Regions from separate parts of the Staphylococcus gallinarum genome, predicted to be linked through region 1. Evidence: predicted binding sites of a transcription regulator. Region 1 holds the regulator's gene; the other holds the start of a gene.
What was found. The regulator LexA, encoded in region 1, represses DNA repair genes until DNA is damaged. The targets are predictions, from matches to a motif close to CGAACATATGTTCG.
Positions count from the first base shown of each region.

Region 2: a site for LexA is predicted at 2,814-2,827, ahead of uvrB (excinuclease ABC subunit UvrB). Genes of this name have one in related genera too.

Region 1 covers NZ_CP069082.1:1,614,975-1,619,422, forward strand. The annotation lists gene tkt (transketolase) at 1-1,635, opposite strand, end outside; gene JN168_RS07595 (DUF896 domain-containing protein) at 1,717-1,962, opposite strand; gene sosA (DNA damage-induced cell division inhibitor SosA) at 2,080-2,322, opposite strand; gene lexA (transcriptional repressor LexA) at 2,467-3,090, shown strand; gene JN168_RS07610 (CAP domain-containing protein) at 3,298-4,263, opposite strand; gene guaC (GMP reductase) at 4,331-4,448, opposite strand, start outside.
Region 2 covers NZ_CP069082.1:2,203,859-2,208,306, forward strand. The annotation lists gene uvrA (excinuclease ABC subunit UvrA) at 1-677, opposite strand, end outside; gene uvrB (excinuclease ABC subunit UvrB) at 683-2,665, opposite strand; gene JN168_RS10565 (CsbA family protein) at 2,971-3,201, opposite strand; gene JN168_RS10570 (YfbR-like 5'-deoxynucleotidase) at 3,207-3,848, opposite strand; gene JN168_RS10575 (COG3942 and LysM peptidoglycan-binding domain-containing protein) at 4,078-4,448, opposite strand, start outside.

The sequences.
Region 1 (4,448 bases):
CTCAAATACTACATAACCACCTTTACGTACACCTTCTTCAACTGTTTCTTTAGGAAGGTCCATAGCAGTAAGGTTTTGACGAGTCAATACTAATGAAGTTGGTGTGCCTTCTGATTCTAATGCTACTTCCCAAGCAACACGAGTTTCATTACCATCAGCTGGACGAATCACGTTCATGTTAGGAATCGCACGTAAACCTGCTAATTGTTCAATTGGTTCATGTGTTGGACCATCTTCACCTACAGCAATTGAATCATGTGTAAAGATGAATGTTGAATTTAAGCCCATGATTGATGATAATCTTAATGCTGGTTTCAAGTAGTCACTAAATACGAAGAACGTTGCACCGTATGGATGTAATCCACCATGCGCTGCCATACCATTAACTGCAGCACCCATTGCAAATTCACGTACACCGAACCAAATATTTTTACCTTCTGGTGTTTCTTTGTTAAAGTCACTTGCATCTTTAACATTAGATTTGTTTGAACCAGCTAAATCGGCTGAACCACCAAAGAATGAAGGTACTGATTTACTAATTGCTTGAATAACTTCACCAGAATCAGCACGTGACGCACCACTGTGTCCAGCTTCAAATTCAGGTAACGCTTCTTTGTAGTCCACTGGTAACTTACCACTAATAGCTAATTTGAATTCTTCAGCTAATTCTGGATATTTAGAAGTATAGTCTTCAACTAGTTTTTCCCAAGCTTCTTCTTTTTCGTTTGCACGTTTTAACATACTTTGTTGGAATATTTCATAAACTTCTTGAGGTACGTTGAAACGTTGTTCTGGGTCTAAGCCATATTGTTCGAAAGTTAATTTTCTTTCATCTTCACCTAAAGGTGCACCGTGCACACCATGTGTTGCTTGTTTATTAGGTGAACCATAACCAATAATTGTTTTTATTTCAATAATAGTAGGAACATCTTGTGCTTTAGCTTCTTCTATAGCTTTATCAATTGCATCGATGTCATTGCCTTCTTTAACTAAGATATGTTTCCAACCATATGCTTCAAATCTACCTTTAACATCTTCAGAGAAAGCCTTGTTTAAATCTCCATCTAATGAGATATCATTTGAATCATATAATACTATTAATTTATCTAATTGATTGTGACCTGCTAATGAAGCAGCTTCATGTGAAATACCTTCCATTAAATCTCCATCTGAAGCAAGTACATAAGTATAATGATCAACAACTTTAGCATCTTCTTTATTAAACTTACCTGCTAGATGTTTCTCAGCCATTGCAAAACCTACTGACATTGCAAACCCTTGTCCAAGTGGGCCAGTTGTTACTTCTACACCATCAGTATGTCTATATTCTGGATGACCTGGTGTTTTTGAACCCCATTGTCTAAATTGTTTTAATTCTTCCAATTCTAAACTACCAGAAACATGTAATAAACTATAAAGTAAAGCTGAGCCATGACCGGCTGATAATACAAATCGATCTCTGTCAAAGAAATCTTTTGATTGGGGATTAAAGTTTAAATGACGAGTCCAAAGCGTATATGCCATTGGTGCTGCGCCCATTGGTAAACCTGGGTGACCTGAGTTTGCTTGTTCAACTGCGTCGATACTCAAAGCTCTAATTGTATCTATCGCTAATTGATCTTTTTGATTATTCATCTTAAAATGACTTCCTTTCTTCTAGCTAGTTTAATTCCTATTATACATGATTTAACAGAAAATTAACAAAAAATTGAATTGCTATTTGCCTTGATTATTTTTTGAATCTAAAATATTTTTTACTTTTTCTGGAGTAACGTCATTACCTTCAGGGTCAATTACTCGTGTGCTTTCTAATTGTTGTTTAAATTTCTCTCTAAATGAGTCTAAGTATGCTTTTCTTAGCTTGGATTGTTCTTTAGCTTCGGCTTGAGTTAAGCCTTCTGTCTTTTTCTTCTTTGCGAGCTCATTAATTCTATCCAAGTCTACGCCATCAATGTTTCCCATAATAAACCTCCGTTATCATTAATATAAAAGAATATAACAAAAAAATAAGCGAAACTAAATAGTTTCGCTTATTTTATCCCATTTATTCTATTAACTTGTTCATCCCAAATAAATTGATTAGTTTACGGCAGCTATAAGTGGTGTAACTTGATGTTCGCTTTGTTCGCTGTCTTGATGATCACTTTGTGCTTTTTCTTTATCTTGTTTAATATTTTCAGTAACATTATGATCAGTCATTTCGTACGTTTGTTCTGTCCCATCACTATGATGTGCCGTTAATATAAATATAGTACATAATAACATTGTAGCAACTAATACCATTAGATACGTCTTAACTTGCGATTTATATAATTTAATCATAATTTCCACTCCTAGAACATTTGTTTGTATTAACAATTTATCAGAACATCTGTTCTTAGTCAATAGCAAAACGAACAAACGTTTGTAAAAATTGTTAGCCCATGCTATAATGTAACTAAATTAAAGCTAGGGAGTGCCTAAATTATGAGAGAATTAACGAAACGACAAAATGAAATTTTTGAATATATCAAGCAAACTGTTCAATCAAAAGGCTATCCTCCAAGTGTTAGAGAGATTGGTGAAGCTGTAGGCCTTGCTTCTAGTTCTACAGTGCATGGACACCTATCACGACTTGAAGAAAAGGGCTATATTAAACGAGACCCAACGAAGCCAAGAGCAATTGAAATAGTAAGTGAATCTATTGGCGAACCTGTGAACATGGAAGAAACAATTCATGTTCCCGTTATAGGTAAAGTTACAGCAGGTATTCCAATAACTGCTGTAGAAAATGTTGAAGAATATTTTCCACTTCCAGAGCATTTTACTTCTACTCATAATAGTGATATCTTCATTTTAAATGTCGTTGGAGATAGTATGATTGAAGCAGGTATATTAGATGGAGACAAAGTAATTGTTCGTAGCCAAACTATTGCAGAGAACGGCGATATTATCGTTGCTATGACCGAAGAAAATGAAGCAACTGTCAAACGTTTCTATAAAGAAAAAGCGCGTTATCGTTTACAACCTGAGAACAGTTCTATGGATCCAATATATTTAGAACAAGTTTCTGTGTTAGGTAAAGTGGTCGGTCTTTTCCGTGAAATGTAGATAGATATAACTTTTATTGGTTACAGTTATATATCAATAAAAATAAGAGGTTAAGCATAATGCTTAACCTCTTATTTCTCGTCTTTTTTCTCTAAGACTTCTTTAATTTTTTCTAGTATATCATCTGTTTTATCTGTTTTTTTTGTTGTCATAACTAACTCATCCTCTACAAGTTAAAGGATACCCTTTAAACAAGAAAATCAAACATTATCCTGTATAATTTTCTGTCCAATATGGTTGTCTATTATTATTAAATTCAACACCTACGCCAAGTGTATTGAAGTCTCGTTTCAGAATATTTTTCCGATGACCGAGTGAATTCATTAGTCCTTGATGCGCATATATACTGCTCGTTTGACCATATGCTAAGTTTTCTCCTGCTGCACTAAAATCATGTCCATCTGCTTCTAATCGATCAAATGGTGAATTACCTTCCAAGTCAGTATGATCAAAATAATTCTTATTAGCCATATCTTCACTATGCTTTCTCGCTGTATCAGAAATGCTTTCAGAATATTTTAGTGTCGGCAGTTCATGTTGTACTCTTTCAGCATTAACCAAATCAAAATTTTGTAGTTCAAAGCTGTGTGCTAATTCATCTGACGGCGCTCCATATTGTTGCTGCAATCGTGATTCCATTCTCTCACTCACTTGCAATATGGCAGTTAAATTATTATCACTATGTTTATCATAAAAAGCTGTTGTATATATTTGATCATCATGGAAAGTATCATACTCGTCATCTTTAATTTCATAATTTGTATGACCTTTTCTAATTTCAGTTATCGGCGTTCCTAATCTATCACGAACAGTAGATTTTGGTGTTCCATATTTTATTTTGCTTTTTGATGAGATTACGTTTTGATTGCTATACAGCCCGTTTACTTTATTATCAATATAACTTACCATTACAAACGATCTATAGTCATCAGAATAGTAAGTGTACCATTTTGTACCATATTCATTAGTGGTTATACGTTTGGGTTTCCCTAACTTTTCAGTAACAGTAGACTTATCCATATTCATTTGAATATTATTTACTGCAAAAGCTTGTTTGCTAGGTACTTTTAATGGCTTATTTGATGTCGTTGTTCCTGAAGTCCAACTGGCTACTTTAGACTTAAATTGTTGTTCAAATCCAACGACCGGCTTAAATTCTTTAACAGGTATCACTAATACAATTAATAATATAACAACGATATATCCTATTAATTTTCTAATTTTTTACACCTACTATAGTTTAGTCGCGATCTCCATTGAAAATTGAATTACGTACGATTACATAATCTACTTTTCTTAATGAATTAATATCTTTACCACCTGCATAAGAGATTGAACTTTGTAAGTCTTGTTGCATT
Region 2 (4,448 bases), 590 kb from region 1:
CCTGTCTCAATTGAGTCTGCTAGACGTGTTTCGATACCATCTTTCACAACTAATCTGTCGACTACGACTTCGATAGTATGATTTTTATTCTTATCTAATTCTGGCACTTCATTAATATCAGTAATTTCACCATCTACTCGTACACGAACATAACCTTTCTTACCAATATCATCAATCAACTTCTCATGAGATCCCTTTCTATGAGAAACGACGGGTGCTAACAATTGAATTTTAGTACGGTCTTCCAACTCCATAACACGATCGACCATCTGTTGCACTGTTTGTGATTCAATTTCAATGCCATGATTTGGGCATATTGGTTTCCCTACACGTGCATATAATAAACGGATGTAATCATAAATCTCTGTAACTGTTGCTACCGTCGAACGTGGGTTCTTACTTGTTGTCTTCTGATCAATAGATATTGCAGGTGATAAACCTTCAATTGTATCAACATCGGGTTTATCCATTTGACCTAAAAATTGTCTTGCATATGCACTTAATGACTCTACATAGCGACGTTGTCCTTCGGCATATATAGTATCAAACGCTAGTGACGATTTACCGGACCCTGAAAGTCCTGTCATCACAATCAACTTATCTTTAGGTATTTCGATATCTACATCTTTTAAATTATGGGCACGAGCGCCTTTAACTACAATAGATGGTTGTTTCATATACTTCACCCTTCTGCTTTTAATTCAAATAACATATCTCTCAATTCTGTCGCCTTCTCGAAATCTAAATCTTTGGCGGCTTGTTTCATTTCCTTTTCTATATTGGCAATTGTTTTTTCGCGTTCTTTCTTCGTTAATTTCTTAGGTACTTCTGTTTGTTGTTTTTCATTTGTGTCATCATTTTCTACTGTCGCGCTAATAACGTCATGGATTTGTTTATTAATGGTCGTTGGTGTAATACCATGTTTTTCATTGTATGCCATTTGAATATTACGACGACGTTCTGTCTCATCAATCGCATATCTCATAGAATCCGTAATTTTATCTCCATACATGATTACTTCACCTTTACTATTACGCGCAGCACGTCCAATTGTTTGAACTAATGAACGCTCTGATCTTAAGAAACCTTCTTTATCAGCATCTAAAATTACAACAAGTGATACTTCTGGTATATCTATACCTTCTCTAAGCAAATTAATCCCGACGATTACATCATAGGTACCCATTCGTAAATCTCTAATAATTTCAATTCGTTCTAATGTCTTTATTTCCGAATGTAAGTAGTTAACCTTAATTCCTGCTTCTTTCATATATGTCGTTAAGTCTTCACTCATTTTCTTCGTCAATGTCGTAACTAGTACACGTTCATTTCGGTCTATTCGTTCTTGAATTTCGCCAAGTAAATCATCAATTTGATTTTCCGTAGGTCGGACCTCAATCTTAGGATCAAGCAAGCCAGTTGGTCGAATAATTTGTTGTACCATTTCGTCTGTGTGCTCTAGTTCATAAGGTCCTGGTGTTGCAGAAACGTAGACCAGCTGATTTGTTTTTTCTTCAAATTCTTCAAACTTAAGCGGTCTGTTATCCAGAGCACTTGGCAAACGGAATCCGTGATCAACTAAGACTTGCTTTCGTGCACGGTCACCATTGTACATACCACGAATTTGTGGCAATGTCACATGAGATTCATCAATCATAACCAGCCAATCGTCACCAAAATAATCAAGTAAGGTATATGGTGTCGAGCCCATTGGTCTCAATGTTAAATGAACGGAATAGTTTTCTATACCAGAACAAAAGCCCATTTCTCGCATCATTTCTAAATCATAATTCGTACGTTGCTCTAACCGCTGCGCTTCTAGTAGTTTATTTTCCGCTCTCAATTCTTCCAAACGTTCTGCTAATTCATTTTCAATTCTTTGTATTGCAGATTTCATCTTTTCCTCACGTGTTACGAAGTGGGATGCCGGGAAAATTGCAAAATGTTCGCGCTCTCTCAATACTTCTCCAGTTAAATAATTGACTTCGCGTATACGATCAATCTCATCACCGAAAAATTCAACTCGAATACACATTTCCTCACGAGAAGCAGGAAAAATTTCAACAACATCACCGCGTACTCTAAAGGTACCTCTTCGGAAATCAATGTCGTTTCTAGTATATTGGACGTCAACTAACTTTCTCAGTAACTCACTTCTATCCATTTCCATACCTACACGTACACTTACAACTAAATCTCTATATTCTTCCGGATTACCTAAACCATAAATACAGCTCACACTGGCAATTATGATGACATCATCTCGTTCAAACAAAGCACTTGTAGCAGAATGTCGTAGTTGATCAATTTCATCATTGATTGATGCATCCTTTTCAATGAAAGTATCTGTAGATGGTACATATGCTTCCGGCTGATAATAGTCATAGTAACTTACGAAATACTCTACTCTATTTTCAGGGAAAAATGTCTTAAATTCACTATATAATTGACCTGCTAATGTCTTATTGTGTGCTATGATTAACGTCGGTTTGCCGACTTCTTTGATAACATTACTCATCGTAAATGTCTTACCAGTTCCCGTCGCACCAAGTAATGTTTGATGACGTTTCCCTTCATTTACACCTTTGACAATTTCTTTAATCGCTTCTGGTTGATCACCTTGTGGCTCGAAATTGGATTGTAGTTTAAATGGATAGTGTTCCATGTTGACACACGCCTCCTATATATTTTCTTATGTGACAAATGTAACGCAAAGTTCTATGCTTTAATATTGATTTGTCTACTAAATTGTAAATTATTGTGTATAGTGTATAACCTTATTCTATATTTTAACAGATTTATGCACAAAAAGACAAACGTTTGTTCGTTATTTTAACATGTGTAAACAACAAAAAACAAACATAGTATCTTACCATGTTTGCCTTAATTTATTGCTTTATTTATTTTAAGAAGGTAATTATTTTATAGTTTACAAGTCATTTTTACAACTAGATTGCTTGTAACTTATCATTAATCACCATCATGCTTATGAAATTCGAGTTGATCGATAATAATATATCCCGCTAATAATGACACGACATCAATAAATATGATCCATTCATTATGAAAAAAGCCTTTGGCAACAGATGCCCCAATTAAGATGAGTGTCAAAATAGTGCCGACCCATTTATTTCTCGTCAGCACACTAAATAGTACGACTAATATGCATGGAAAAAATGCCGCAAGCATATACCAAATCATCTATGTCACCCATTTCTATTATTTAGGATTGTCATCGTTGTTTCTCTCAGTTCGGCACGTGGAATAAAGTTCTCAGTTAACATCTCTGGAATAATATTATCTATAAAATCTTGCACGGAACTTAAATGATCAAATTGCATAATTGTTTCTAAAGACATCTCATAAATTTCAAAAAACAATGGTTCCGGGTTACGTTTTTGTATTTCTCCAAATGTTTCATATAATAAGTCAATTTTATCTGCTACCGATAAGATTTGACCCTCTAAGGAATCATCCTTACCTTCTTGTAACCTTTCACGATAGATATCTTGGTATGCTTCAGGAATTTCTTCGTTAATAAAATGATCTACCATTTCTTCTTCAACCTGTGAGAATAGTTTTTTTAATTCTCCACTCGCATATTTAACTGGTGTCTTAATATCACCTGTAAACACTTCAGCAAAGTCATGGTTTAGTGCTTTCTCATATAAACTTTTCCAATTCACTTCATTGCCATGATATTCTTCGACAGTTCCAAGATATTGAGCAATTTTAGTTACTTTAAATGAATGTGCAGCAACATTATGTTCAAAGTATTTGAATTGGCCTGGTAATCGAATTAATTTTTCTAAATCAGATAAACGTTTAAAGTATTGATGTACGCCCATGATATCGCCTCCTAAGTTTATTTAATGAATGATTATACTTGCTTTTATAATATCATTCAACAATCAAAATGTCTTATCAAATAGCTGTTAAACAAATAATTAGCAATTTAGAATTTCTATCTTTTCAGTTTATTAAGATTTCATATAAATTTTTATCGTTAAAATAAAGCCACACCGTAATATAACAGTATGGCTTTATCTCATATTAGAAATTATTTTTAAATTGTTACTAGTGAATATAGTTATACGCACTAGGTTGTTGTATCGTACGATATGATTTCTGTCCGACGCCTTGCCAATTCATTTCAGAAACAACAATGGATCCATCGGTATTTTTATGTTCTACCACACCAACATGTCCATTTGGACCAGATGTACTTTGCATAATTGCCCCTACTTCTGGCGTATGATTAACTTCATAACCACTTTGTCTAGCTGCATTTGCCCATTGATTGGCATTACCCCATAAATTGCTTACAGGCTTACCTAATTGACTACGTCTATCAAATGCGTAACTTGTACACTGACCATTATCATAGTAATTAGTGCCACCACTACGGCCAATACTTTGTTGTCCACTGTAATAATGATTGGCGTCAT